4 regions of the Staphylococcus sp. 231237_7MaSpsaltlick genome follow, and region 4 is predicted to be linked to each of the others. Evidence: riboswitches for the same ligand, from Rfam matches in the RefSeq annotation. Region 4 holds a riboswitch; each other region holds the start of a gene.
The links. Region 4 has a riboswitch for thiamine pyrophosphate ahead of ACF91D_RS28705 (3-oxoacyl-ACP reductase). Riboswitches for the same ligand answer to the same signal wherever they lie in the genome.

Region 1 (7,752 bases), on a different contig from region 4:
ACGCTAAGGCTACAGTAGATGGTCAATTGGCTTGTAGTTGTGAATTAACATTTGCCATTCAAGCTAAATAAAAAAATCTCAAGGTTTAGGTGTATTACACACCAGCCTTGAGGTTTTTTATTTTTCTAATTTTTCATCTTTTAGACGTGGCTTCGATTGCATCATTCGATTAAATGATTTCTTCAATTCTTCACCGGTTAATCCTTCATCAATTAACTGCTCTAATAAGCTTTCGGCATAAACTTGTCTAAGTGTATAAATATGACATTCAAAAACGACAGAAATGGAATGTTCTAGCCTACTGATATTTTTAATAGTTGCATCAAAGAGCGCTGGATCATTTGCAGGACGAGTAATAACAACACGTATATCTAATAACGTTTCATCTTCCATATAAGCTTTCATTGTCTCATAATGAAAATCGGATATAACAATTTCTAATAACCAGCCAGTGCCGCTATTTTCTTTATTAATTATAACGCCATCTTCTAATTCGTATTCAGTAACGCCACCACTTTCTGATACGATTTGAAATCGAACAGCTTTAAATGATTTCATCGTTCTCACATCCATTTAATAAATTTAAATTCTACAATTATTTCATTTATACAATCATTATAACGTAATTTTAAATAGTAGAGGTGAATTTTGTAGAATTTAGTGTGAATTCACTTTTAAATTCTAGCATTAATGCATTTTGACCTGTAATTTGAAAATGATTAGTATAAAGTTATAAAGGAGGTGACATATGATTAACAACATTGTCATAGTAGGGAGATTAACCAAAGACCCTAAAATTTACGAAAAGGAGGGGAGTAAGTTAGCTACAATGTGTGTAGCAATAACAAGAAATTATAGAGATCAAGAACAAAACACCATCTGTGATTATTTATATTGTAAGGCTGTTGGTAAAATAGCTAATAATATCGAACTATATTTAAATAAAGGATCACTAGTGGGAATCACTGGTCGAATGCAATCAAGAAAATATGAAAAAGAAGGGCAGATGCATTTTGTATCAGAACTTTTTATTGAAACTATTAAATTTATGTCTCCAAGAAACAAAGATGAAGTTAATGAATTACGTGAAATATTCCCTATAGAGCAAGTTCATAATTCAAATAAAGAAATAACTTTACGAGATAATGATATATACGAAATTGTATAATACTCCCAATTTAAACCTACCTCAAAATTAACCCACCCAAATCTATATACATTAAATCCTACTATCAATTATACTTCTTCAGGCTATCCCTCTTAATGTAAGCGTCATAGAGGGGTAGCTTTTTAAATTTAAAAAGCTTTGAGAGAAGATGGAAAATTGTATAAAACATCTTGATTACACAGAATAATCAGATAAATTACAATATTATTACATATAGTATAACGAGGGTATATTCCAAAAAACTTTCACAGTAGTATTTAAACAGAAAAAAATTAATTTCAAAATATATTTATATGTAATTTAATCGTAAAGAAACTATAGATTTTTTCACTTCACTGTAACCTACAATGGTTTTATGAATGTTATAGTTGTACTTGCAAATTAATCATAAATAACTTATTTACCTTATAGGAGGACTTTTTTACAATGAAAAAAACAGTAATCGCATCAACTTTAGCAGTCGGACTTGGAGTAACAGGCTTTGCAGCAGGAAATTCTGCTGACGCTTCTGAACAAGGTGTCGACAAAGCTCAATTAGCGCAACAAGCACTAACTAATCCAGAATCATTAAATGAAGCACCAGTTCAAGAAGGTGCGTATGATATTAATTTCACATACAATAACAAAGACTTTAACTTTACTTCAGACGGTGAAAACTTCAGCTGGAACTACGGTGATGCTTCAGGTGAAGGGTCAAATACGTCAGTAGAGCAAACTACAAATAATAATGTACAAGAAGAGCAAGCTCAACCAACTCAAGCTGGATCAGAACAACCAGCACAAGAAGCTGCACCTCAACAAGAAACTACACAACAACCACAACAAGAAGCAACTTCACAATCTTCTGCTAGTTCAAACGAATCAAGCTCAAGTGAAGCTTCAGAAGGTTCATCAGGCGTGAATGCACACTTACAACAAATCGCACAACGTGAATCAGGTGGCGATATTCATGCTACAAACCCATCATCAGGTGCTTCAGGTAAATTCCAATTCTTACAAAGCACATGGGATTCAGTAGCACCATCTGAATATCAAGGTCAACCAGCTGCTAATGCACCAGAAGCAGTACAAGACGCTGCAGCTCAAAAATTATATGATGAAGTTGGCGCTTCACAATGGGTTACTGCATAATATAACAGTAATGAAATGAATTTTAATTTTTAGAAGTCCATGACATAAATAAATGTCGTGGGCTTTTTTATCGTTTAGATTATAAGCTGTTGTATTTTATAAAGTTAAAAATAATTGGATTTCCTGTAAGAAATGGATTAATTCAACGAGATTATTTTAGCGAAATAGACTTCAATGTTCACGGCTATATATAAACCATTTTATTGCAATAGCTAGCGTACTTTGATATGTTTTAAATAAATACAATATATAAAATCTACTAGGGGAGCCTTTAGGCTGAGATGATTTAAGTCAGACCCTTACAACCTGATTTGGTTAATACCAACGTAGGAAAGTAGTTTAATTATAGTTAAATTGCTATACCTTTCTATTAATTAACTACATTCCTAGTTGGAATGTAGTTTTTATTTATAGGAGGAAATCATTTGTTATTTTCAGAAGCGTTAAAAAAAGAGTCTCAACATATCATAGATGATATTTATAATGATCCATTTATTCAAGGGATGTTGCAAGGAGATTTACCCATTGATGCAACGAAATTTTACTTGCGTGCTGACGCATCATATCTAAAAGAATTTGCAAATATATATGCATTGCTTATTCCAAAAGTGAATAAACTAGAAGACGTGAAATTTTTAGTGGAACAAATTCAGTTTATTGTTGAAGGTGAAGTAGAAGCACATGAAATATTAGCTGAATATGTTGGAGAAAATTATGATAATATTGTAAGCGAAAAGGTATGGCCACCAAGTGGTGATCATTACATTAAACACATGTATTTTAATGCGTATGCAAAAGAAAATGCCGCATATACAATTGCTGCTATGGCACCTTGTCCATACGTCTATCAAGCGATTGCTCAACGTGCTTTACAGGATAAGCAATTAAATAGAAATTCAATATTAGCAAAATGGTTCGACTTTTATAGTACTGAAATGGATGAACTAGTCGATGTATTTGACAAATTCTTGAATAAACTAACTGAAGCATGTACTGTGGATGAAAAGCATGAAATAAAAATGTGCTTTTTACAGAGTACGATTCATGAACGTAATTTCTTTAATATGTCATATATAGAAGAAGACTGGTTATATGGAGGGGAATAAAATGAAAAAACCAAAAATCGCTTTAACTATCGCAGGTACTGACCCAACTGGCGGTGCGGGCGTTATGGCAGATTTAAAATCTTTTCATGCTTGCGGTGTGTACGGTATGGCCACTGTAACAAGTATTGTAGCCCAAAACACGAAAGGCGTTCAACATATCCATAACTTAGAAACACAATGGTTATCTGAACAACTTAGTAGTGTTTTTGATGATGAGTTACCACATGCAATTAAAACAGGGATGATTGCATCTAAAGATATGATGAAAGTCATCCAAGGGTATTTAGAAAAGTATCCTAATATACCATATGTTATAGATCCAGTTATGCTAGCAAAAAGTGGAGATTCATTGATGGATGACGATGCTAAAAAGGATTTGCAAAATATTTTATTACCTTTTGCTACAGTGGCAACACCTAATTTACCTGAAGCAGAAGAAATCACTGGATTGACCATAGAAGATGAAGCATCTATTTATAAAGCAGGTGAAATTTTTATAAATGAGATTGGTAGTAAAGGTGTTGTGATTAAAGGTGGACATGCTGAAGATTTAGATGTAGCTAAAGACTACTTATTTACCAAAGATAATGTTTATACTTTTGAGGATCCACGTTATGAAACGAAACATACACATGGTACAGGTTGTACATTTTCAGCAGTAATCACTGCCGAACTTGCGAAAGGTAAATCAATTTATGAAGCCGTGAAAAAAGCCAAAGCCTTTATTTCATTAAGTATCAAGTATACACCTGAAATCGGTCAGGGTAGAGGACCAGTAAACCATTTCGCATATATGAAGAAAGTAGGTTTAGATGATGAATAGCTTGAATTTATTAAGAGAAAACAATCCGTTAGTTATTTGTTATACGAATGATGTAGTGAAGAATTTTACAGCCAATGGCTTATTAAGCATAGGCGCAAGTCCAGCTATGAGTGAAGCACCAGAAGAAGCAGTTGATATGCTGACTTATGCGAATGCATTATTAATCAATATTGGTACACTGACGAAAGCTAGAGAAGCTGACATTTTAAAGATTGCTAAAACTGCAAACCAAATAGGGACACCCATTGTTTTTGACCCTGTAGCGGTAGGCGCGTCTCAATATAGAAAAGATTTTTGTGCGACTTTCTTAAAAGAAATTGATGTTGCCGTAATCAAAGGTAATGCGTCAGAAATTTTAGCGTTGATGGATACAGATACGAAAATGAAAGGAACAGATAGTGACCAAGACTTGGATGCGATTACTATTGCTAAAAATGCATATAATCTATTTAATACAGCGATAGCCATAACAGGTGAAGTGGATGTTGTAGTCCAAGACAATCAAATTTATAAATTATCTAACGGGTCACCATTACTTGCGAAAGTAACAGGCGCTGGTTGTTTACTAGGTGCAGTTATTGCTAGTTTTTTAAATAAAGATAACAAAGTGACTATAGAAATGTTGATAGAGGCTATATCAATTTATAATATAGCTTCAGAACAAGCAGAACAAAATTCAAAAAATAACGGACCCGGTTCATTTATGGTTGAGTTATTAAACGCACTTTATCATATTAAATATGATCACTATTTAAAAATGAGTAATAGGCAAGAGGTGTAACTATGTTTGATAAAGATAGTCTAAAAGTATATTTTATTTGTGGAACGCAAGATATACCTTCATCAAAATCAATAAAAGAAGTTGTGAAAATAGCATTAGATTCAGGAATAACTATGTTTCAATATAGAGAAAAGGGTGACGGCGCTTTAATTGGGAATGATAAGCGTGAAATGGCCCAACAGTTATTAGAATTATGTCAGTCTTATAATGTACCTTTTATAGTAAATGATGATGTGGCATTAGCTGAAAATATTAATGCTGATGGCATTCATGTAGGACAAAATGATATGAAAGTTACGGAGTTTGCACAAAAATTTAAAAATAAAATTATTGGTTTAAGTATTAGTGATGTTAATGAATATCAACAATCTGATTTAACTTATGTTGATTATATCGGCGTTGGACCTATGTATGCTACTAATTCTAAAAAGGATGCGAACTTACCAGTAGGTCCCGAAATGATACCTAAATTACGCAGCTATATTGATGATTTTCCACTCGTTGCAATAGGTGGTATCACGGTTGATAATACTAAAGAAATAATTCAAGCTGGAGCTGATGGTGTATCAATCATTTCTGCAATTAGTAAAAGCGCTAATGTAAGTAAGACAGTTAGACAATTTTTACAAAATGTTGATTAAAGTATAAAAATTTCTTTTTTTGTTTTCTACTTCCCTTCTAATATGATAAAATAAATTCTATGTGAATATATCATTAGAGGTGGAAAAATGAAGAAGAAAGCGCTACTCCCTTTATTATTAGGTGTAATGGTCTTTTTAGCAGGCTGTGACTATTCAAAACCTGGAAATAGAGATGGATTTTTCTATAACACGTTCGTAGAGCCGATGGACAAAGTTATACATTGGTTAGGAACTAGTTTTAATAATGACTATGGTCTAGCAATCATAGTACTTGTATTGGCGATTCGTGTAGTATTATTGCCATTCATGTTATCAAACTATAAAAACAGTCACATGATGCGTGAAAAAATGAAGATTGCAAAACCAGATATTGATGCAATTCAAGAAAAGGTTAAACGTTCACGTACGCAAGAAGAGAAAATGGCAGCAAACCAAGAAATGATGGAAGTTTATAAAAAATATGATATGAACCCTATGAAGAGCATGTTAGGTTGTTTACCAATCTTAATCCAAATGCCGATTATTATGGGATTATTCTTCGTATTAAAATACCCTTCAAGTGGAGGTTTTACTGAACATCCTAACTTTTTATGGTTTAATTTAGCCCAACCAGATATTTGGATTACAATTATTGCAGGTATTTTATACTTCTTACAAGCGTATGTTTCAAGTAAGAGTATGCCAAACGAACAACGTCAAATGGGTTATATGATGATGGTCATCTCACCTATAATGATTGTGTGGATTGCATTGAGCTCTGCATCTGCGTTAGGTTTATATTGGTCCGTCAGTGCGGCATTCTTGATTGTACAAACACAAGTAGCGAATATGTACTATTCAAAACTTGCTAAAAAAGAAGTGGCACCGATGATTGAAGCAATGGAGAAAAACAAAGCAGATTCAGCTGGTAAAGGTAAAAATACACAAGTAGTATCTAAGAAAAACAAAAAGAAATAAAGTAAGCACCAGGAATTAGGTTCCTAGATATAAAAAGCAACTCGGACTAATAGTTAATTAGTTCGGGTTGCTTTTTGATTTGGAAAGCTTTTTGATTGTTTAAATTTAATGTTACAACTAGTACCATTCACTAAAAAATTGTTCGACAAATTGCTCCATATATTTATGGCGTTGTTGTGCGATTTGCTTTGCAGTAGTTGTGTGCATTAAATCTTTAAGATTAAATAACTTTTCATAAAAATGCTTAATAGCAGAAGGCTGCCATTCGCTATAAAAAGAGGCATCGACTTCGTTAATACGTTTTGTATCATGTTCTACCCACATAGGCTCTTTAAAATGACCGGAAAATTGAAAAGTTCTAGCAATACCAATAGCACCAATAGCATCTAATCTATCAGCATCCCTTACAATTTGACCTTCAATAGATAATGGTACGTAATTATTTCGTCCATTCTTATAACTAATATGTTCTATGATATGTAAGATTTGGTGCTGCTGCTCGGATGCTATTTGTAAGTTTCTTAGAAAATTTTCCAAATTCTGCAATGCTTTATGAGTATTTGTAAGTTTTGAATCAATGGTGTCATGCAACAAGCTTGCTAGTTGGATTGTTAACAAATCACCTGCTTGTTCTTGTTCTGAAATGTATGTTGCCATATTAACAACACGGTTAACGTGAGCGATGTCATGACCAGTCGTATCGTCAACATGAAACTGAACCATATAATCATTAGCCTGATTAAGTATGTCTGTATGATTCAAAATAAAATCACCTCTAAAGTTGTATGTTGATGAATATATACTATTTATAAAATAAAGGTCTAAGTTGTTTTACGATTATAAACATTATCTTAAACCTCATAACAAACTATAATATAGGAGATAACAATCTAGAAATACCTTCCTTAAATTTAATCCATAAGTTTCGCTGTTGGTAAATTTCTTTAGTTAATCTATAGGATACTTCCAAGTCTTTTTCAAATGCTAATCTTAATTCTTTTGCTATATGCGTATCGTAAATAAAGGCATTAATTTCAAAGTTCAATGTAAAGCTACGATGATCCATATTAGTAGTACCTACACTTGCAACTTCATCATCAATCACTAATGTTTTTGAATGTAAGAATCCATTATTATAATGGAAA
Region 2 (7,752 bases), on a different contig from region 4:
CTCACCACCTAATATACTCAAACCATCTATATAATCCGGGGCACAATTTTCTAATATTTCCTCTAGGACTTCCTCATTAAAACTTTCCCCATATCTAAAATTTTGAGCCGCCTTGTTGTAACATCCTTTACAGGCAAATGGACAACCTGAAACATAAATACTACATCGCACACCCTCACCGTCAACGAAACTTTGTGATTCTATTCTTGCAATATAACCTTGTCCGTTGATCAAATCTAAGATTGTCATACTGTCTTATCTTTCAAATGTTTAACACGTGCACAAATTTCCTTATGACGTCCCTCAATTGTTGGTCGTTGCACTGGATTGCCCAAATAACCACAAGTACGTTTTACGACATCTACAGTTTTTGGATTATCGTTACCACATTCTGGACACTGATATCCTTTTTCTGTTGTTTTAAAGTCACCTTTAAAATCACATTCATGACAATGGTCAATCGGTATATTAGTACCCAGATAACTTACTTTATCGTATGCATAATCCCATACAGATTCTAATGCCTTTAAATTGTGATTTAATTTTGGATATTCACAGTAATGGATATAACCACCGCTTGCATAAACTGGATAGTCTTGTTCAAAATCAATTTTCTCAAATGGACTCACATCTTTACGCACGTCATAGTGGAATGAATTTGTATAATAACCTTTATCTGTAATATCTGGGATGTCACCAAATATTTCTTGATCTAAACGACAGAATCTATCTGTAAGCGATTCACTCGGTGTACTATAGATACTAAACCATATATCGTAAGTTTCAGTCCATTTTAATTGATATGACTTCATTGCTTTTAATATATCTAAGGTAAATGCCTTTGCTTTAGATTGTGTTTCCCAATTCGGTCCATAAAATACTGTAGCCGCCTCATAGAGACCAATATAGCCCATAGATAAAGTTGCACGCTTATTATTAAATATCGAAAATACCGTGTCCTCATCATTTAATTTGTATTTAAATGCACCGTTTTTATATAAAATTGGCGCATTATCTGGTGTTGCTTGTTTAATTCTTTCAATGCGATATACTAATGCATCATGCATAATTTCCATACGCTTATGGAAAATCTTCCAAAATGTCTCGATATCACCATTAGACTCAATAGCAATACGCGGTACATTCAATGTTACGACCCCTAAATTACAACGTCCGTTATTTTCAAAGTTCCCATTTTCATCTTTCCAAGATGGTAAAAATGAACGACAACCCATTGGTGCTTTAAAATCACCTAATAGTTCCACAGTTTTATCATAATTTAAAATATCTGGGTACATACGCTTTGTCGAACATTCTAATGCCAATTGTTTAATATCATAATTTGGGTCCTGTTGCTCTAAATTGACACCTCTTTTAATAGAAAATACTAATTTAGGGAAGATTGCAGTAATTCTATTTTTCCCTAATCCTTTAATACGTGTATTTAAGATCGCTTGTTGAATCTTACGGCTATAACAATCTGTTCCTAATCCAAAGCCTAAGGTTACAAATGGTGTCTGACCATTTGAAGTATATAGCGTATTGATTTCATATTCTAAACTTTCAATTGCGTCTTTAATGTCACGTGTAATCTGTTCGTCGATATATGTATCTATATTGTCCTTTGTAACAAATTTTTCTGCTGTTTCGCGGTGCTTTTGCTCATTAAAAATAACATAATGACTTAACAATTCATCTACACGATCAATCGTACATCCACCATATTGACTGCTCGAAACATTTGCTATAATTTGCACTAATTGTGCCGAAGCAGTCTGTATAGATTTAGGTGATGTCACAGTAGCATTACCGATTTGAAAGCCTTCTGACAGCATTTTTTCAGCATCAATTAAACAACAGTTTGTTAATGGCTGAAACGGATGATAATCTAAATCGTGAAAATGTATTTCCCCTTTTTTATGTGCAGTTGCCACATTTTCAGGTAATAAATAATTTAAGGCATAGGATTTAGAGACTACACCTGCCGTCAAATCTCTCATTGTTGAAAATGTTGCACTATCTTTATTAGCATTTTCGTTAACGACCGTTGGGTCCTTTGTTATTAATCGTTTTAAATCTTGCTCAAGTTTGTTCATTTGATCCCCTCTCATTCCTATATGTTGTGTCTTAGTTAAATATAAAACACAATATATGGTGTTTTCAAACTAGATTAGGGCTGTTAACAAATTTGCCAAAACTTTATGAAGGATTATTGAACTTTAGTTGCAATGACAAATTTCTTTTATTTACATAATAAAAAAGACTAAGTTATCTACAAAGTCACTACGATTGCACTCAATTATTATTCACGGTCAATATTTAATAAATACTTGAGTGCTATCACTTCCCCATACTTTAATCTCTATGTTATATAACATAAAGTTAGAAAATAGGAAATTAGCAGTAGAGTTTAGTCTTTTTAGTGTTTAATGCTTATTCGATTTTATGATTACAATCATTTAATAGATTATTTAACGCTTTTATTCAAAGTAAGGAAAAGTTGTTGTGCATCCGCTTCTTCGTCTAAGCCGTAAACGTTCATTCTACCATCTTTAAATAATGTCATTTGATAACCTTGATAGGTCATCAACTTAGCAAAGTCATTTTGCTTAACAATTGTAGTAGGTAAGAGCGTTGCATAATTAAACACTGAAGGGTTGAAACGCAATAGATAGGTATTTCCACATTGCTTTTCAACGTGTTTGGTCCTTGGCTGATTTAAATATTCATAGTGTTGTCGTTCACAGACTGGGCACTGATGCTGCTTTAACCCACTAATATTTAATGTCTTCACATCAATAGTAAAGCTATCCATCGTGATTAACTTTTTAGAAAAGCCATGACCAGATAGCCACCTCAATAGTTCAGAAACCTCCATACTAGCAACCTGATAAATAACTGGTGGCAATACACCATTGATTGCACAACTCTCTCCTGTTTGAGGAACGGTCTCTAATAAACATTTAAAGCAAGGTCCCGTATAGTCAATGGCATACACCGAACCTTTACTTCCCACTGCCGCTCCATATATCCAAGGTATTTGGCATTTATGACATGCTTCATTAATAAGAAAGCGCAGTGTAAAGTTATCCATTCCATCAATTACGATATCCGGTTGATACACCTTTAATAAATTTTCAATATTGTTATTAGTGAGCTCTTGATATAGCGCAGTGATTTTCACATTACTATTAATCAACTTTAATTTATTTTCAAGGGCAATTACTTTTGGTTGCAATTGTTCAGCATCCATTTCATCAAATATCGCTTGACGATGTAGGTTGGATGTTTCAACGACATCCATATCAATGATGGTTAGACTGCCTGCACCCATCCGAGTTAATATTTCCGCACAGTGACTCCCCAACGCACCTGCACCAAGTATCATGATATGAGTGTTTTCAAGTCGACTTTGCCCATGTTTACCAAATGGTGCATAAATCGCTTGACGTTGGTATCTTTTCATTATAAAAATCCAATTCCTTCAGTCGGACTAGATGCTTGTGCTGTATATTTCACTGGGATTCTTCCAGCTTCAAAGCTCAATCTACCCGCATTGATACCTAACTTCATCGCTTCTGCCATTTTAACTGGATCTTCTGCACTTGATATCGCCGTATTTAATAATATTGCATCAGCGCCTAGTTCCATTGCATGACAAGCATCTTTTGGAGAACCAATTCCAGCATCTACAATCACCGGTACATTTGTACGTTCTATTATATATCTTAAATTCAATGGGTTGTTAATGCCTCTACCCGTTCCTATTGGAGAAGCTAACGGCATAATCGCATGGACACCTAATTCCTCTAATCGTTTAGCTAACACGACATCATTAGAAATATATGGGCATACTGTATAACCTTTTTCCAATAATATTTTACAAGCTTCATAAGTCTCAATTGGATCAGGTAACAGTGTTTCATCATCTCCAATCACCTCAACTTTAATCATGTCACATACACCAGCATGATTCGCAATTTCAGCAATACGTACCGCTTCTTGTGCAGTTTTTGCTCCTGCAGTATTAGGGAAGGTCACAAAATTTGATAAATCTACTTGAGCAAGTGGGTTAGGTAAATCTTTGTCATAAAGGTTCATTCGACGTACTGCAAATGTTAACACCTCAGTTTCTGACGCTTGTATCGCTTGTTGTTGTATATCCTCATTCTCAAATTTGCCAGTACCTAATAATAGTCTCGAATTTAATTTGAATTTACCAATTTCAATCATCCTATCCGCCTCCTACAAACTCTAATAATTCTAAACAATCTTGATCTCTTACCACTTGAACAGGAAACTGTTGTCGTTGAATCAATTCTTCATTGTGTTCAACGATGATTCGATTTTCATCTAATCCCATTTCTTGAATCAATTCTTGAATATTTAACTCTTTGCTAAATTTAAAGCTGTCACCGTTAATAATGCATTGCATTGTCAACACTCCTCTCAATTCTAAAATCTTGTAAATCTTCTGGACGTTGCCCAGTTAATAACCATTCACACATCAAAGCACCAATATATGGCGATAATAAGATTCCATTGCGATAATGCCCTGTGATAACAAACAAATCTTGCGCCACCTCATCCATAACTGGACGTTCTTCTTTACTATAAGGTCGTATTCCGGACCATTCATGTAGCATCTGACTATCTTTTAATTGAGGTACAATCGTCGATGCTTGATGTAAGAGCCAATCTCTTCCTACCGACGACACTCCGACAGAGTAATCATCAAAGTAACTTGTAGCACCAATCATGTAACGGTGTTGTAACTTTGGAATGATATAGCAACCATTCGTCATAAATAACGTTGTATTCAAATTCAATGTTGGGTGTTCTACGAGTAACGCTTCACCTTTGACACCTGTAACATTATGCGATTGTAAGTGGGGTGACACTAACCTACCACTCCATGCACCACCAGCGACGATAACCTTTTTCCCATAAAACGAACCATTCTGTGTCTTCACTTTGTAACCTTGTTTAAGTGATTCAATATGATGCACTTCCGTATGATAACAACGTTCCACGTTCCGTCTTTTTATAGACTCAAGCAGTGCTTTCGTATATCGATTAGCATTGACTTGATGATCGTCCGGTATATACATCGCTTGTTTGCCATTGTTCATAACCTTATCGTTGGTCAATTCACTTAATCTTGAATCCGTTAGTAACTCAATCTGGTCGTTATATTGCTTTAAAAATTGATACTGCACTTGAATGTCATGCGCATCAGCTTTCGAGGCGTTTATTTTAATTAAGCCACTGTTTAAATATTCAATATCTAAAGCGACTTCATCCAATAATTCACTTGCTAGTGTTGGAAACATTTGTTGTGATTTACGGGCGATATGATAGAGCGCTGATTCTTGGGTGAATTCATTTTGTGCACCTAACATCCCACCAGCCTTATACGAGGCATGCATGCCAGGTATATCTCGATCAATTATAGCTACATGGACCGAATGTTCACTCAATGCTCTCGCTACCGACATGCCCATAACACCCGAACCAATAATGATGACATCATACATATGCATGCCACACCTCCTTCAATTGATCTAAATGTGCAACATTATCTTTTTCAAAAAGTGAGATGCCCGCAATACCATCAAAGCCATTTGGCAACTGAGCAATTGTTCGATGATTGATGCCACCTAACGCGACCACTGGAATATCATATTGTAATGCCGCATTAATTTCGTCAGTTGTCCGTGGTGTTATGCCTGGCTTGGATTTCGTTTCAAAAATATGACTAAACAAGACAAAATCTAAACCACGTTGCGCTGCCTCAGCAACCATCCTACTATGATGCGTTGACTTGCTCACCTGAATATGTGGAAAGCGCTGCTTAAAAAATAAATCTTGATTATTATGTTCTTTAAAATGAATCGCGGTTAAAGCACAACGATTTAAAACATCTATATTTTCATGAATAATTACTTTTTCTTTAGGAAATTGGTACTGTAGCAACATATTAATCCAATCAACCAATTCGTCTGATGACATTGGAGTTCTAACAATCAAATAATCAATATGTGCTTCAATAGCTAAATAATGCATTATATCCTTTCTTGCTAAATATTTATCTGCTGTTATCGCTACAAACATGCCTTTCACCTCTAATAAATAAAAAAACGTTATTTTTCTGTGTAGAAAAATAACGTTGAATGAACGAATACTAATTGTTTATAACGCCACTTTCCTACGCCAGTACAAACTGGATCAGGTTCAAGGAATCCCTATGTCACTACATCGGTCTCAGCCTTTAATAAAGGCACTTCCAGTGGTTTCTATGAAATTTTAAACTTGCATACGTCACATGTAAATGACATATATAATTAATTTAAACTTAACTCATTATGTATTTATTTTCAAGTTCAACTTAATTCACTTGATAAATTATAAGTTAACTCTATGCTATAGTTTTCAAATTTAATTTTCAAGCAACAAATTTTTATTTTTTTGATAATGACAACAAACTTGAAGTCAATTCACGCGTTTGTGTATATATTTTTTTATACACCTCAAAGTATTGTTGATATTGTTCGTGGTTGTTCTGATTCGGATAGAATACTTGCTCAAAACAGATAAATGACTCCATGATAGCATCTAAATTGTTATACCAATTTAGGCCTTTAATAGCGAGTATGGCCGCCCCCATACATGGCCCTTCCTCATATTTCAATCGCTTTACCTCAGCATTAAACATATCTGCTTGCAGTTGTAACCAAAAATCATTTTTAGCGCCTCCACCAATGGCCACCACCTCTGATATTGCCTTACCCTTTGCTCTTAATAGACAAATGGACTCATACAAGGAATAGGTGATACCCTCTATTACTGCACGTGCCATATCCCCCCTAGTGTGCAATGCACTTAGCCCGATAAAGCTACCACGTATACTCGAATCTCCATGAGGTGTCCGCTCACCTGATAAATAAGGCGTAAATAACAAACCATTACTCCCTATATCCGCTGCGCTTGCCTCTTGAAAAATTTGCTCATATGATACATCAGACAAGATATTACTACGCAACCAATTGAGACTATCACCCGCAGCAAGCGTGACACCCATCACATAGGATTGATTAGGGATAACATGTTTGAAAAAGTGCAAATTATGTCGATAATGGGTCTTTGCATTACTATCACAACTTAATACAACACCAGAAGTCCCAATACTACATAGCGTTTGTTCGTCTTTGATAACACCTGCCCCTAAGGCACCACAAGCATTATCTCCTCCACCAGCAAAGACAGCTACATCCTCTTTCAATCCTAATTTCCGAGCTAATTCTGGAGTTACATAGCCAACAAAATCCTCTGATGCCACCAGGTTCGGAAGTATGTGATCTACAGTAAAGTGCGCGGCCAATTCTTTCGACCACGTTTCTAGCACAGGATCTAAGAGCAAAGTGCTCGATGCATCCGAATACTCCATATGAAGATTGCCCGTCAATTTATATCTAACATAATCTTTGGGTAATAAAAATTTAGCAATTTGCGCCCAGTTTTCAGGTTCATTTGCTTTAATCCATAATAATTTCGTTAACGTAAACCCTTCTAAAACAGGATTTTCTAACACATAGTCCCCCAATTCCTGCCTTATTTCTACGCATTGTTCAGTCGTTCTAGTATCGTTCCATAAGATTGCATTACGAATAGGTTGATTGTGTTGATCAAGTATTACAAGACTGTGCATTTGACCAGATAATGATATGCCATGTACCTTAACATTCGCCATTT
Region 3 (7,752 bases), on a different contig from region 4:
AGAGATAATTTGAAATATGCTGAGAAATACTTTCCAGATGTCGATTCTGGTGGCAGTAAAGGGATTCAAATAGCTTCTAGTGGCCCAGATGAGACATGGGAACAGATTAAATATGGCTATTTAAAAATGATTTCTTCAGCAAAAAAATCAATCTATTTACAATCACCATACTTTATTCCCGATCAAGCATTCCTAGATGCTATCAAAATTGCATCTTTAGGTGGCGTTGATGTTAATGTAATGATACCGAATAAGCCAGATCATCCATTCGTCTATTGGGCAACTTATAATAATGTAGCATCTTTACTAGATGCTGGAGTGAATATTTATCAGTATCAACATGGTTTTTTACATTCTAAGACATTAATTATAGATGAAGAAGTAGCTAGTGTAGGTACAGCTAATATGGACCATCGTAGTTTCACTTTAAACTTTGAAGTAAATGCATTTATTTATGATACTGAAATTGCACAATTACTAAAAGATGCATTTGAACATGATTTAAAGGTATCAACCAAACTGACTCAATCTATTTACGACAAACGTGGATTATGGGTTAAATTCAAAGAGAGTATTTCTCAATTATTGTCCCCCATTTTATAGAAATCTGATAATCTAAAGTAGTGATTGAATCATTACTTTAGATTTATTATTTTAAGGAGTTCGTTTAAATGGATTATTTTGAACAAATCAAACATGCTAAAGCTTATATGTATCAGTTTCATAAAAATGATACCACTGGTCATGATGTAGCACATGTCGAACGTGTCTTACATTTAGCAAGGTATATTGCTGACTCTGAACAAACTGGAAACAAAATCATTATCGAGTTAGCTAGCTTGTTACATGATACTGTAGATGACAAACTTACCAATCAATCTGAAGGGTTAGTAGCATTAACTAATTTTCTACAACAATTACAACTCACTTCTCATCAACAACAACACATATTACATATCATCAATCATATGAGTTATAAAGATGGCAAAAATAATGCAGTTCAATTATCAATTGAAGGACAAATTGTCAGAGATGCTGATCGATTAGATGCCCTCGGCGCTATCGGTATCGCACGTACCTTCCAATTTGCTGGACACTTTGGAGAACCTATGTGGCAAACATCTACAATAGACACAAATGCCGAAAACGCACAGCAAATACCACATATCAATGATATTATGCATAGCCCTCCATCTGCTATTAAGCATTTTTATGACAAATTATTCAAATTGAAAGATTTAATGCATACGCAGACCGCAAAGAAACTAGCAGAAGAAAGACATATTTATATGGAAAGTTTTGTTAAACAATTTTTTCAAGAATGGTATTTCTAACTCATTTATAAATACATTCAAAATTAATATATACATCATGCTTCGACACGCTATTTTTATATGATTAAATATACGAGATTACAAAACATCATATTGTAAAAAATAAAAGCCAGTAAATGAATGGATACACTCATTTACTGGCTATATTTTAGGATTTATATCCTTGAATTTGTTAATTAATCAATAGATATAAATCTCTAATACTTCACATTTATTATATTTTATTTCTTTTTATTTTTCTTTGATACTACCTGTGTGTTCCCTGCTTTTTTACCAGAAGTTTCTTTGTTTTTACTCATTGCTTCAATCATTGGTGCAACTTCTTTTTTAGCAAGTTTAGAGTAGTACATATTAGCCAATTGTGTTTGTACAATTAAGAATGCCGCACTGACTGACCAATATAATCCTAATGCTGATGCTGAACTTAATGAAATCCAAACGATCATAATTGGTGAAATGATCATCATCATATAACCCATTTGTCTTTGTTCATTTGGCATACTCTTACTAGAAACAAATGCTTGTAAGAAGTATAATATTCCGGCAATTATCGTAATCCAAATATCTGGATGTGATAAGTTAAACCATAAGAAATTAGGATGTTCAGTAAATCCACCCTTAGAAGGATATTTTAATACGAAGAATAATCCCATGATGATAGGCATTTGAATTAACATCGGTAAACAACCTAACATACTCTTCATTGGATTCATATCATATTTCTTATAAACTTCCATCATTTCTTGGTTTGCTGCCATTTTTTCTTCTTGTGTGCGTGAGCGTTTAACTTTTTCTTGAATTGCGTCGATATCTGGCTTTGCAACTTTCATTTTTTCACGCATCATATGACTATTTTTATAGTTAGATAGCATGAATGGTAATAATACGACACGGATTGCTAATACAAGTACAATGATTGCTAGACCGTAGTCATTGTTAAAACTTGATCCTAGCCAATGAATAAGTTTATCCATTGGTTCTACAAATGTATTAAAGAAAAATCCGTCTCTGTTTTCAGGTTTTGAATAGTCACAGCCTGCTAAAAAGACCATTACACCTAAAAGCAAAGGTAGTAGCGCTTTCTTCTTCATTTTTCCACCTCTAATGATTTATTCACATAGAATTTATTTTATCATACTCAAAGAGAAGTAGAAATCAAAAACAGTGAATTTTATATATTATTCAACAGTTTGTAAAAATTGTCGAACAGTATTTGAAACTGAACTACTTTGAGCAATAGCAGAAATCACTGAAACGCCATCTGCGCCATGCTGCATAATTGTATTTGTATTATCTATTTGTATACCACCTATTGCCACAATTGGTAAATCTCCAACATGTGCACGTAAAATTGGTATCATTGAAGGACCTACCGGTGCATTAGCATCCTTTTTAGATGAGGTTTGATACATCGGACCAACACCAATATAATCAACATGTGTAAGGTCAGATTGTTGATATTCATCTTCATCACCTATGCTCAAACCAATAATTTTATCTTGAAACTGAGTTGCAAATACATTAACTGACTGATCATCTTGTCCAACATGTACACCATCCGCATCGATTTTACGAGCTAGTTCAATATCATCATTAACTATAAATGGAACATTGTAAGCACGACATAATTCTAATAATTCTATTGCAAGTTTTTCTTTATCATTCCCTCTTAGAGCTGTAGCACCCTTTTCTCTAAATTGGAACATCGTTATACCCGCACTTAAAGCTTCCTTTAATACATGCTGAATCGTAGTTGCTTCTGGAATATCTTGTGTCCCACATATAAAATATAATTTTAATTGTTGTTTATCAAACATCCTTATACCTCTGTTCTACGATTTGATTTTAAATAATCATCATATGAAATATGATATAACGCGTCTAGTAATGCTGTCATAAATGATGCCGGCCCTTGATGACCTGCCAGTTGTTCCGCTGCTTCAGCTGCAATATTATAAATAGCAACTGCTTCTTCTAATTGCTGTATTTGTACCTTTCCCTTTTCGGTTAAAAAGGCCCCTACAATAGCACCTAGTAAACAACCCGCACCAGTTATACGTGTCAGTAATGAAGAACCATTTGATAATTGAATCACTTTGTTATCCTGCGCTATAATATCTTCTTTACCTGTAATTACAATCGCTGTTTGTAATTGATCAAGTGCTTTACGTGCGATATCTATTGCATCTAAATTCACATCACTATCTGTACCTTTCATCGTTGTTTCATCATCGATTAGTGCTAGTACTTCAGATGCATTGCCTTTAATGACTGCGATATCAATTTCCTCTATAAATTGCTTACAAAACTGTTTTCTAAAATCAGATGCGCCAACTGCAACTGGATCAAATATCACAGGTGTGCCTACTTTATTTGCAATTTTAGCAATTTCTAACATATCTTTCGCTCTATCTTTAGTAATTGTGCCAATATTGATTAATAATGCTTGTGCAACGGATAACATTTCTGTCGCTTCTTCAGGTGCTTCACTCATTGCCGGACTTGCCCCTAAACTCAGCAACCCATTTGCAGTAAAATGCTTAACAACATCATTGGTATAACAAATAATTAATGGTTGTATGTTTTTTATCTTATCTAAATTATTCATCATCTAATCCCACTTCTTTCATATATGCAAAGTGATTTACTGGTCCTCTACCTTGTCCGATTTCTGGTGTATGTTTAATACTTAACGCTATAAAGTTTTTAGCTTTTTGCACAGCAGCATAAATTGATTTGCCTTTGGCTAATTCCGCCGTAATAACTGCTGAAAATGTACAACCTGTACCATGTGTATGCTTTGTTTCATAGCGCGGTGAATCGAACGTATAAACGTCTTCCGTGGTAAATAAGTAATCTTTAGCGGTCGTTAAATCTGTAGAATGTCCACCTTTTATCACAACACCTTTACTTCCAATTTCTTCGATAAATAACTTTCCTGCTTTATATATATCTGCTTCAGAATTAATCTTAAATCCAACAATTTCCTCTGCTTCCGGAATATTTGGTGTTGCAACAGTGGCATATGGTAATAAGATATTCTGTAAATCTGCTTTTGCTTCGTCATCCATTAAGGCATCTCCACTTTTTGCAAGCATCACTGGATCTATGACATATGGAATTTCTGGATATGCTTGTAAATATTGTGCAATTAATTCCATCATTTCTTTAGATGCAATCATCCCTGTCTTAATAGCTTGAGGCAATTCATCATCAAAGACACTTTCTAATTGCTCTTTTAACCATTCTGTTTCTAAATTATGAATATGTTGTACGCCTTTTGTATTTTGAGCAACAATACTTGTTATTGTAGCCATACCATAAACACCACATGCATGAAATGATTTCAAATCAGCCATAACACCTGCTCCGCCTGTAGGATCTGTACCTGCTATTGTCAAAGCTATTTTAGGTTTATTCATCTTTATCTCCTCCAAATGACCATGCCTCTTGATTATAAGACATTGCAAAAAAGTTTCTTTCATGTATTGTACTTTGTAAAAATGATTCTTTAATTTCATTTCGTTCTTCTTTACTAACATGTGCCGTTAATTTATTCATTAAATCATCAAAGACTTTAACCAATTCATCCATTTCAGTACTGTAAAAGTCAAACCATTGTTTTAAAATTGAATCTGTATTTAATTCTGGATCTTGAAGTGCTCTATTAGCAATCACTTGATATACATATGGGCAAGGTGCCATAGCAGCTATTGTATATGCTGCATTTTCTTTAGCAAAGGCATGATAATACATATGTTTTATATAATGGTCTCCACTTGGGGGCCAAACCTTTTCTTTAACGATTTCATCATATGGAGCTTGCACATAATCCGCAAGAATTTCGTGTGCTTCAACTTCACCATCTACTATAAATTGAATTTGTTCAACTAAGAACTTAACATCTGTCAATTCAGGCATTTTTGGTATCAACAATGCATATATATTCGCAAACTCCTTCAAATAAGACGCATCTGCTCTTAAATAAAATTTTGTCGCCTCGTACGACAACTCTCCATGTAGCATGTCTTGGATAAATGGATCATCATATATGTCATCTAAAATAGGTGCAGCTGCTTCTTTTAATTCTTCTGAAAATAACAAAATCAAAGTCCTCCTATAATAAAAAAACTACATTCCAACAATAGGAATGTAGTAAATCTATAGAAGTCGTAACAAAACATGACCTACTATAAATTGCACTACTTTCCTACGTTGGTACTAACCAAATCAGGTTGTAAGGGTCTGAATTTATTCATCTCAGCCATATGGCTCCCCTAGTAGTATTTTTTAATCTTTATATTTATTTAAACATAACAAAATGTTTATAACATTGCAATAAAGTCCAATTCACAAAATAAGCTCACCCCTAGTCTGGAGTGAGCTTAAAATAACTTATTTCATATATATTATGCAGTTACCCATTGTGAAGCACCAGCTGTATTATATAATTTAACTGCTGCTGCGTCTTGAACTGATTCTGGAGCTTCTGTTGGAGATACACCTTTGTACTCATCAGGAGCTACTGAATCCCAAGTGCTTTGTAAGAATTGATATTTACCTGCTGCACCTGAAGATGGGTTTACAGCTTTAAGATCGCCACCTGATTCACGTTGTGCGATTTGTTGTAAATGACTATTTACATTTACTGATGAACCAGTTGATTCTTCACTACTTGAACTATTTGAACTTTGTTGTGTTGAAGCTTGTTGTGTTGTTGCTTCTTGTTGTGGTTGTTGTGTTTGTTCAGTTTGTGGTGCTGCTTCTTGAGCTGGTTGTTCAGTTTGTGTAGTTGTTTGTTGTTGTGGTTGTTCAACTTCAGTTGAACCAGAATTATTATTTGAAGCGCCTTCGCCATAACTCCATGACCATGTTTCGCCATTTGATTCAAAGTTATAGTTGACACCGTTTAAGTTAAAGTTATAGTTATATGAACCTTCATGTACTGGAGATTCATTTAATTGTTGTGGATTTGATTGAGCTAATTGCGCTAACTCAGCTTTATTAACACCTTGTTCTGAAGCGTCTGCTGAATTTCCTGCTGCAACGCCTGTTACTCCTAAACCTACTGCTAATGTTGATGCAATTACTGTTTTTTTCATTTCTAAAAATTCCTCCTATAAGGTAATTAGTTTTATGATTAATTTGCTAAAGCAACTATAACATTCAAAACATACCTGTAGGTTACAGAGAAATAAAAAAACAACAGTCTTTTTTACATCCTAGTTACATCAAAAAAATTATATATTTTTTGAATTTAAACTGTTTTAGATTGCTATGAAAGCTTTTAAGCGTTTGTGATTGTTATCAACTGCGTAATATTATTGTAATTTATCTGACTATTCAGTCAATAAAAACCGTCACAACAGTGTTTTTTGGTGTGTTATTACACTCTATTTGAATGTGATTATCTTTATTTTCAACATGACAAAAGCTATCCTTCTCAATTTCAATCATTAGAGAAGAATAGCCTGAAAAGTATAATGAATAGTAGGATTAAATGTATATTAATTTGAATGGATTATAAAAGGGATTATTTGTTATAAAGTGGATGTATTAAACAATTTCAAATAATTTATTGTTTGCTATTTCAGATTGATCGGTTAATTGTTGTTGCGCATCTAGTGGGATTGTTTCATAAAGTGATGTACTTTCTTTCGTAGCACGTTTAGACATGAACTTAATTGATTCGACAAATATTTCAGATACAAAATGTGTCTGACCTTCTTTCTCATATTTACTAGATTGTAACTGACCAGTAACGCCGACTAGTGAACCTTGGTTGATATAGTGTTCAATATTATGAGCTAGTTTACCGAATGCTTTACAATATAAATAATCACAAATGGTATTCTGATCTTTGTCTTTGTAACTCCGATTAACAGCTACACAGAACGTAGCTAATTTCTTTCCCTCCTTCTCATATATTTGTGGGTCCTTTGTCAGTCTACCGACAATGACAATGTTATTAATCATGTGTCACCTCCTTCATAGCCTTATCATATGCAAAGCGGTCTTTATAGTCAAAACACAATTATTTAAATATATTAAGAGTAGATTCATCACATTTTTATAAATATTACCTTTCTCAATTAAAATTACGTTATAATACTACTATAAATAGAAATATCGTAGATTTTAAAAATTATAATTGGATGTGAAGACGATGAAGACCTTTAAAGCCGTTCGATTTCAAATTGTATCAGAAAATGGTGGTGTAACTGAATACGAATTAGATGATGGTGTCATTATCAATAAAGAGAGTAGTGGCACTGGCTGGTTGCTTGAAATCGTCATTTCAGATTTTCATTATGAAACAATGAAAAAATATATGGACGATGAAACACTACTAGATATCCGTGTAGTTATTACACGTCCAGCCAATGATCCTGCATTGTTTGATGCCACGATAAAACAT
Region 4 (7,752 bases):
TGTTAAAGTTACAAAAAATTTTTACTAAAGGCCAATATTTTCTCTAAATGTAGTTCCTTCATATTCAATGCGATAAAGTCCTCGTTTTTGTAGTTCCGGTACGATATAATCAACGAAATCTTCTAAACTATTAGGAAACACCGGTGGCATTAAATTAAAACCGTCTGCAACGCCAGCATTAAACCATCTTTCCATTTCGTCAACGATTTGAGTAGGTGTACCTATCAACGTTAAATGTCCGCCACCAGCGCTAAGGTAACCCAATAATTCACGCAGTGTAGGATTTTTATCATTGATAATTTCTAGTACAGTTTGGTAACGACCTTTGGGGCCTGTAAAGTTCTCTACAGGCGGTAAGGGTGGTATAGGTTCGTCTAAATCCCAACTATGACAATCTTGGCGAATAAAGAACTTTAATTGATTTAATGCTGTATCAATAGCTAAGGACTCGTCCAATTGACGTTTTTTGGCGTAAGCTTCAGCATAAGTTTCTCCGACATAGGTAACTAAACCTGGATACACCTTTAAGCTGTTCGTTGGTTTTCCAACCGATGTTAATTTATTATTTAATTTTTGGCGAAATGCTGTAGCTTGCTTTAGGTTCCAAGCGACTGCATAGATAGCATCTGCATACTTAGTTGCCAAGGTGATACCTTGATCTGAGGCACCAGCTTGCATTGCAATGGGTTTGCCTTGAGGACTTCCAGGTGTCGTTAGTGGTCCTTGGACATCGAAATAATGACCTTTAAAATGAATTGGCTGAATTGCATCCGCGTTGATTAAAGTATTTTCTGCTTTATTATGTAAGAAATCTGCCGTTGTCCACGAATCTAACAACAGATTCATTACTTGAGCGAATTCGTCTGCTTTTTCATAGCGTGTATCATGATCTGGTAGACGCTCCATACTGTGGTTTGCTGCTTCTAAATCAGTCATAGATGTTACTAAGTTCCAACCTGCACGTCCGTTATTCATATGATCAATACTTAAGAGTTGTCTAGCTGCTGTATATGGATTAGCAAAGGTACTGGAAATCGTTGCAACTAATCCAACGTATTGCGTAACTTGGGCTATTGCAGCTAAATTGACCAAAGGGTCAAACCAAAATGCGGGCATATCACTTGGTGATTGTGCTGGAAAAGATTGATTATCTGCAAAAAATATCGCATCAAATAATCCACGTTCTGCAATTTGAGCTAATGATTGATAATACGAGATATCTCCTATACGTTCAACACTTGAATTGCTCATACGCCAAGCCGCATGATGATGACCGCATCCATAAATTAATACACCGATGTTAAGTTGACGAGTTTGTGTCATAAGATGATTCATCCTCCATTTCTTAATTCATTGTTAATCCACCATCAACTGTAAAGTTCTGACCAGTTATCCCTTTAGCTTGATCAGAAATGAGGTAGCTTACCATATTTGCTACATCTTGAGGTGATGTGACTTGTCTTAATGGTGTGGTTTGAGCAATAAGATCAAATACTTCTTGTGTCGTCGCTGCACTTGCGTCAGTAGTCTTTAGTAAACCGCCAGATACAACATTTGCATTAATACCAAATTGACCTAATTCAGCGGCGATATTTCGTGTGAATCCTATTAAACCTGCTTTTGCAGTAGTATATTCATGGTAGGGTACGACTGGATTTTGATAAAGATTTGTACCAATCGAAACAATAGTTCCTGTTTCTCTTGAGATAAATTGTTTAACGACTGCTTGAGTCACATTGAAAGCGCCTTTTAACGTGCCGTCGAGTTGTTGTTGATAGTCCTCCCAACTTAAATCTATAAATGCTTTTTGTGCTGTGGGATCAAATTTAAATCCTACGAGCGCATTATTTATGACCGCATCTATTTGCCCAAAATGTTCTGTTGCATGTGCAATCATTTCATCAACTTGGTTTCTATCAGTAATATCTGCTGGTAAAGCGATAGCCTGTGATTCACCAATTTCACGTACGAGTTGTTCAGCTAAATCTTTACTTTTAAAATAATTTATAATTACATTATGACCTTGTGTAGCTAATGTTCGTGCTATCGTTGCACCTAACCCTCTGCTACTACCTGTGATTAAAATTGTTTTAGTCATATATTCACCTCATCATTGATTTATTAAATAAAAAAATACACAACCCTCTCTAGGAAAGTTGTGTATCAAAAAGTATATGAATACGTCAAAAAAGACTATCAGTTTCATTATCATATTGGTAACACTTTCCTACGCTAGTCTTAGCTAGATCAGGTTCGAAGGGTTTGAGTTTAGCTCATCTCAGTTTTAAAAAACACCCCTAGTGCATGCGTTATTTAATTTAACTTCAATGTATAGCTTTTAATAAAGCATGTCAAGTTGTGCAAAAGTTTAAATTTAAATACAAATCAGGTGAAGGACTAAAAGTCACAGTTTAAAAATAGAGATTCAATATTGGTAAAGAAAAAACTCTTTACAAAGTACTGCAGAACTGTTAATATTATTTCTTGTAGAAAATAAAAATATTAAGAACATAAAGGAGAGAATATAAATGGCAGTTAAATTACGTTTAACACGTTTAGGTTCAAAAAGAAATCCATTCTATCGTATTGTAGCAGCTGATGCTCGTGCGCCACGTGACGGTCGTAACATCGAACAAATCGGTACTTACAACCCTAACAATGTAAATGCACCAGAAGTTAAAATCGACGAAGAATTAGCATTAAAATGGTTATCACAAGGTGCAAAACCAACTGATACTGTACGTAACATCTTATCAAGAGAAGGTATCTTGAAAAAATTCGACGAACAAAAATAATAATAAATCGAACGTATTGATTTATTTTGAATATGTTAGAACTAAAAGGTTATAACATAGTCTAGAAGATGATTTTTACTTTTATCTAAAGTAGAAATCATCTTTTTTTATTGGTCAATATTGAATTTGAAAGCTAAACGGTAAATAGGGTGATTTAAGCCGTGATTTCAATCTTAGAAATAACAAACTTATTGCCTGAAAATAGCGGATTGCTAATAAGAAATACTGGATTAGTTGTTCGAGTTACTTGAATAATTTTTATTTATTTTAGTAAATACTACTTCTAAACGATAACGTATTACAGCTATCTCAATCCGTGTTATAATGGATTACGAATTTTATTTAGTTTCATTACCTATGAAGATAGTTGTAATGATGACGGAGGAAAAATAATGAAAGTTGAAATTGGTAAATTTGTAAACACACATGGTGTTAAAGGTGAAATTAAGATTAAATCACATTCAGATTTTACAGATACTCGATTCCAACCTGGAGAATCTGTACTAATTCAAGCTGAGGGTAAAGAAGCAGAAACGTTTAAGATTAGTAGCCACAGAATGCATAAAGGCTTGCATATGCTTAAGTTTGAAGGAATTAATAATATTAATGATATAGAATATTTAAAGGGTGCAACATTATTACAAGAACGTGATCATGATGAAATAGAATTAGCCGAACATGAATATTTCTATTCAGATATAATAGGTTGTACTGTATTTGATGATGAAGGAACTGCAATTGGACGTGTGACAGAAATATTTGAAACAGGTGCTAACGATGTTTGGGTTGTTAAAGGTAACAAAGAATATCTTATTCCGTATATTGCTGATGTGGTTAAAGATGTCGATGTGGAAGGTAGAAGTATCACAATAACACCAATGGAAGGATTGTTAGATTAATGAAAATAGATTTTTTAACACTTTTTCCAGAAATGTTTGAAGGTGTTTTGAATCATTCGATTTTAAAACGTGCTCAAGAGAAATCAGTGTTACAGGTAAATACTGTAAACTTTAGAAATTTTGCTGAAAATAAACATGGTCAAGTTGATGACTATCCATTTGGTGGTGGTCAAGGCATGGTATTGAAACCTGAACCTGTATTCAATGCAATGGAAAGTATTGATAAAACCCCAGACACACGTGTGATTTTAATGTGTCCTCAAGGTCGTCCATTTAACCAAGCTATCGCGCAAGAATTAAGTGAAGCGGAGCATCTTGTATTTATTTGTGGTCACTATGAAGGGTATGATGAACGTATACGTCAACATTTAGTGACGGATGAAATTTCTATGGGTGACTATGTGCTAACTGGTGGTGAATTGCCAGCAATGGTCATGACTGATGCTATTGTACGATTGATACCAGGTGTGTTAGGAAATCAACAATCACATGAGGATGATTCATTTCAAGATGGTTTATTAGAGTTTCCACAATACACCCGACCACGAGAGTATAAAGGATTAGGCGTACCTGACGTGTTAGTTTCTGGAAATCATGCGCATATTGATGCGTGGCGTCATGAACAAAAACTAATTAGAACCTACGAAAAACGACCGGATTTACTTGAGAGTTATCAGTTAACAGATAAAGACCGCGAGATTATTGAAAGATATAAAAAGGAATTGAAAAATGATTAGCGATATGCTAATATATTTTAAGTGTGCGATACACGAAAAATCACTATGATCCGCTGCTATATTTTGTCGAGGCAAGAACATAGGTTGAAGGAGAGAATAAATAATGAGTAATCACAAATTAATCGAAGCAGTAACACAATCACAATTACGCACAGATTTACCAACGTTCCGTCCAGGTGACACTTTACGTGTACACGTACGTATCATTGAAGGTACTCGTGAACGTATCCAAGTATTCGAAGGTGTTGTAATTAAGCGCCGTGGTGGAGGTATCTCAGAAACTTTCACTGTACGTAAAATTTCTTCAGGTGTTGGTGTGGAACGTACATTCCCATTACACACTCCAAAGATTGAAAAAATCGAAGTTAAACGTCGCGGTAAAGTACGTCGTGCTAAATTATACTACTTACGTGAATTACGTGGTAAAGCTGCTAGAATTAAAGAAATTCGTTAATCAGCAAATAAGAAATAAAAAAAGTGTGCCAAACTGGGCATCACTTGAAAATATAGAGGAATCTTGTACAAGTTGTTGTATAAGATTCCTCTATTTTTATTTAATACTTTGTATGGTTAGTTTGTTCTCCTAAGGAACAGCTTTAGCCTTATAGTTTTCAACTTGACCTGTTCTTCCACTGTGTCTCGCTAAAATACTATAAAATCAAAGACACCATCATGTAATTTAAACAAAAACACTAAATTACATGATGATGTCTGTTAAATAAAAAATATAAAGTATCTCTTAATCTATTTCAATATAATGATCAAAAAATGTTTATTTCAATTTTGATACTATTTTAGTAAAAATGATGCTAAGTATAATGCCAAGTATGCTAAGTATTATTAATAGCATTGTGTGTGGAGGGGTATAGGTTAATTTAATAGTTGATTGACCTTTGTTAACCGGTATAACGGTCATAATCCCATTACCTTTTTTGACTGGTAACGCTTGTGATCCTGATTTGGCCTGCATGCCTTGACTATATGCAATAGGTAGTACTACATATCCATCTTTATTTGCATTATGTCGTATCGTGTAGCCGTTTCGTGTTTGTTTTACAGCCACTTTATCTAATGAACGCGCCGCACGCTTTAAGGTACGATAATCTTCACCATATATGCCCTTTACATCGAGTCGATATGTACCTTTAGGCATTCTTATTTTCAAGTCTTGATCAGCTTTAAATCTCATAGTTACAGGCGTTACAAAGCGACGATATTTATAGTCTAGTTCGTTACGTTGTTGTGCATATTCATTTACACCTACATAATGCCTTTTACTCGGTGTTAATAGTTCTACATCCATTTCTAAATACATATCTTGATATTTGTCGCTGATTTCTTTTGGAAATTGGTATGTCATACCGCCATTATTTTCAGTGACAGTTATTTTATTATGTCCACTTCGATAGGCGTTCCGTAAATTATGCGTTGTTTCTGGCAATAGGTTTTTACTTGGTGTAATATGACTGTTTGCTTTTTGATTAGAATCTGAGAACACGACTCCATTTAACATAGCGTGTTCCTTGTCGATGGGTGCCTTTAGCTCAGAATTGCGATAGATTTTATCAGTGAAATGTGCACTTGGATAGTTTATCTGATTTGTTGAATGAATAAAAGACTCATTTTTCGAATGATAAATTGTATCTTGTACCTTAAACCCATACGGAATGTTTAAATCATTAGGACGACGTATACGATCGTTGACGTTCCAAAGTGCCATTAAATTTGCTCGATTGGATAATAAACGATAGGTACTGTTTTTATCTATAGGCATATTAATTTGCATTGTTTTATCATAGTAGTTCAATATTGATCCATCAAAGATACTTGAGTATAGTGAGATACCATTAAAGTGGTATAACATAGGTGAATTTAAACCATATTTAGACATATAATCTATTCTACTAAGTGGATCATCTTGGTGATTTTTATTAATTTTATTAATTTTTTTAGTTAAGGTAGGACTCTTGTATTTAGATGCAGACATGGCGTCCAAAGTTGATTCATAACTTTTAACATTATTATGATGATCGTTAGTTAAGATAACAGCTTGCTGAATTACTAATAATATGGCAATTATCCAAAAACTATACTTGGTGTGTAGTAAATGTCTGTATTTTAAAAGTATAGCGATTAGTACAATTAATATTAAACATATCAACATCCAAGTGATATGCAAACTTTGTTTGAAATATAAGCTAGTTATCATTATCAGCAATGGTACTATGCTAGAGGTAACGAAAGATTTAAATGTTACTTCATGCAAATAACGGATAAATAAGGCAATTAATCCTGCGGTTGTAAGTGCGAAAATATAAATCCAACGACGTTCTGGTGTTGAGAATCCATTGAACATACTGTCAAAGTAGGGTGTTAATGAACCTAACAACATAATCCAAGTCGCGATTGCAAACAACCTATAATAATAATGCTTATATAATTTGAATGATAACAATGCTATAAGTGCAAGTAATGATACAGTTATGTAAAAACCATATGAGAAAAAATGTTTTTGTCGTGCAAAATCAGTAAATAAAGGTATTTTAAAATATGGGTTACTGACTCGGTCATTAGCAAGAAATGATGAAACACCAGTATAAAATCCCCATATACCTACTAAAGTGCTAAGTATTACTGCAATTGGTATAATCCATAGCTTTTGTTTGATGGTCACTTTATCTAAAGGATGTGGAAATAGACATCGATAAATATAATAACTCATTAAAATGATTGCTTCATAATAACTAAAGTAAAAATTAGAAAATAACGTTAGGCTAATTGCAATAATAAATAAACCTATTTTCTTTTCTTTAAAGAATCTTTCAATTGCTAATAATGATAAGGGTAAAAAAATTAATAAATCTCCATAATAAGACCAAGTGAAATTAAAGTGAATGACAACTGTAGAAGCTGCATATAAAAAGGCAGCAACTAATGTATGATTAAATTTAAATTTTAAGTATCTAAAAAAATAAAACGCACAAACAAATGTAATTGCAGCTTTAAAGTACGAAACAATCAACTGATTATATGCCCAAAATTCAATTTGATGTGGATTAATTTTAAAGACAAAATCACATAACCAAATGATTATGAAATTAATTAAGGTAAAGGGTGATGTAGCGTAATAGTAAGATAACCCTTTAACATAGTCACCACCTAAACCAAATGAATGGTCATAGAAACTTTTGAATTTTGTAAAATGTTCATATAAATACATTTGAAATGGCATCATTTGTCTATAACCATCGCCTGAACCACTAAACACAATGCCTTGTGAGAAAAAACGATAGATGTAAGGGGCGAACGTAAATAATGCAA

Region 1: another riboswitch for thiamine pyrophosphate. It lies ahead of tenA (thiaminase II); the one in region 4 lies ahead of ACF91D_RS28705 (3-oxoacyl-ACP reductase).
Region 2: another riboswitch for thiamine pyrophosphate. It lies ahead of ACF91D_RS09235 (thiamine phosphate synthase); the one in region 4 lies ahead of ACF91D_RS28705 (3-oxoacyl-ACP reductase).
Region 3: another riboswitch for thiamine pyrophosphate. It lies ahead of tenA (thiaminase II); the one in region 4 lies ahead of ACF91D_RS28705 (3-oxoacyl-ACP reductase).

What each region holds. Positions count from the first base shown of each region.
Region 1 is NZ_JBICNX010000016.1:19,976-27,727, reverse strand. Features, by position in the region: gene fabZ (3-hydroxyacyl-ACP dehydratase FabZ) at 1-71, shown strand, start outside; gene ACF91D_RS22295 (YwpF-like family protein) at 118-558, opposite strand; gene ACF91D_RS22290 (single-stranded DNA-binding protein) at 749-1,168, shown strand; gene ACF91D_RS22285 (transglycosylase family protein) at 1,595-2,299, shown strand; TPP riboswitch at 2,551-2,649, shown strand; gene tenA (thiaminase II) at 2,725-3,405, shown strand; gene thiD (bifunctional hydroxymethylpyrimidine kinase/phosphomethylpyrimidine kinase) at 3,407-4,228, shown strand; gene thiM (hydroxyethylthiazole kinase) at 4,221-5,009, shown strand; gene thiE (thiamine phosphate synthase) at 5,012-5,650, shown strand; gene yidC (membrane protein insertase YidC) at 5,738-6,607, shown strand; gene ACF91D_RS22255 (HD domain-containing protein) at 6,725-7,369, opposite strand; gene cls (cardiolipin synthase) at 7,476-7,752, opposite strand, start outside.
Region 2 is NZ_JBICNX010000004.1:147,232-154,983, reverse strand. Features, by position in the region: gene nrdG (anaerobic ribonucleoside-triphosphate reductase activating protein) at 1-249, opposite strand, end outside; gene nrdD (anaerobic ribonucleoside-triphosphate reductase) at 246-2,111, opposite strand; gene ACF91D_RS09255 (ThiF family adenylyltransferase) at 2,468-3,466, opposite strand; gene ACF91D_RS09250 (thiazole synthase) at 3,466-4,233, opposite strand; gene thiS (sulfur carrier protein ThiS) at 4,235-4,435, opposite strand; gene ACF91D_RS09240 (NAD(P)/FAD-dependent oxidoreductase) at 4,419-5,537, opposite strand; gene ACF91D_RS09235 (thiamine phosphate synthase) at 5,530-6,114, opposite strand; TPP riboswitch at 6,189-6,298, opposite strand; gene xylB (xylulokinase) at 6,461-7,752, opposite strand, start outside.
Region 3 is NZ_JBICNX010000017.1:66,461-74,212, reverse strand. Features, by position in the region: gene cls (cardiolipin synthase) at 1-603, shown strand, start outside; gene ACF91D_RS23065 (HD domain-containing protein) at 672-1,334, shown strand; gene yidC (membrane protein insertase YidC) at 1,556-2,425, opposite strand; gene thiE (thiamine phosphate synthase) at 2,513-3,151, opposite strand; gene thiM (hydroxyethylthiazole kinase) at 3,154-3,942, opposite strand; gene thiD (bifunctional hydroxymethylpyrimidine kinase/phosphomethylpyrimidine kinase) at 3,935-4,756, opposite strand; gene tenA (thiaminase II) at 4,749-5,438, opposite strand; TPP riboswitch at 5,525-5,623, opposite strand; gene ACF91D_RS23035 (transglycosylase family protein) at 5,744-6,436, opposite strand; gene ACF91D_RS23030 (single-stranded DNA-binding protein) at 6,891-7,310, opposite strand; gene ACF91D_RS23025 (YwpF-like family protein) at 7,501-7,752, shown strand, end outside.
Region 4 is NZ_JBICNX010000045.1:2,990-10,741, forward strand. Features, by position in the region: gene ACF91D_RS28700 (LLM class flavin-dependent oxidoreductase) at 25-1,323, opposite strand; gene ACF91D_RS28705 (3-oxoacyl-ACP reductase) at 1,346-2,098, opposite strand; TPP riboswitch at 2,208-2,309, opposite strand; gene rpsP (30S ribosomal protein S16) at 2,529-2,795, shown strand; gene rimM (ribosome maturation factor RimM) at 3,188-3,694, shown strand; gene trmD (tRNA (guanosine(37)-N1)-methyltransferase TrmD) at 3,694-4,431, shown strand; gene rplS (50S ribosomal protein L19) at 4,535-4,885, shown strand; gene ACF91D_RS28730 (YfhO family protein) at 5,204-7,752, opposite strand, start outside.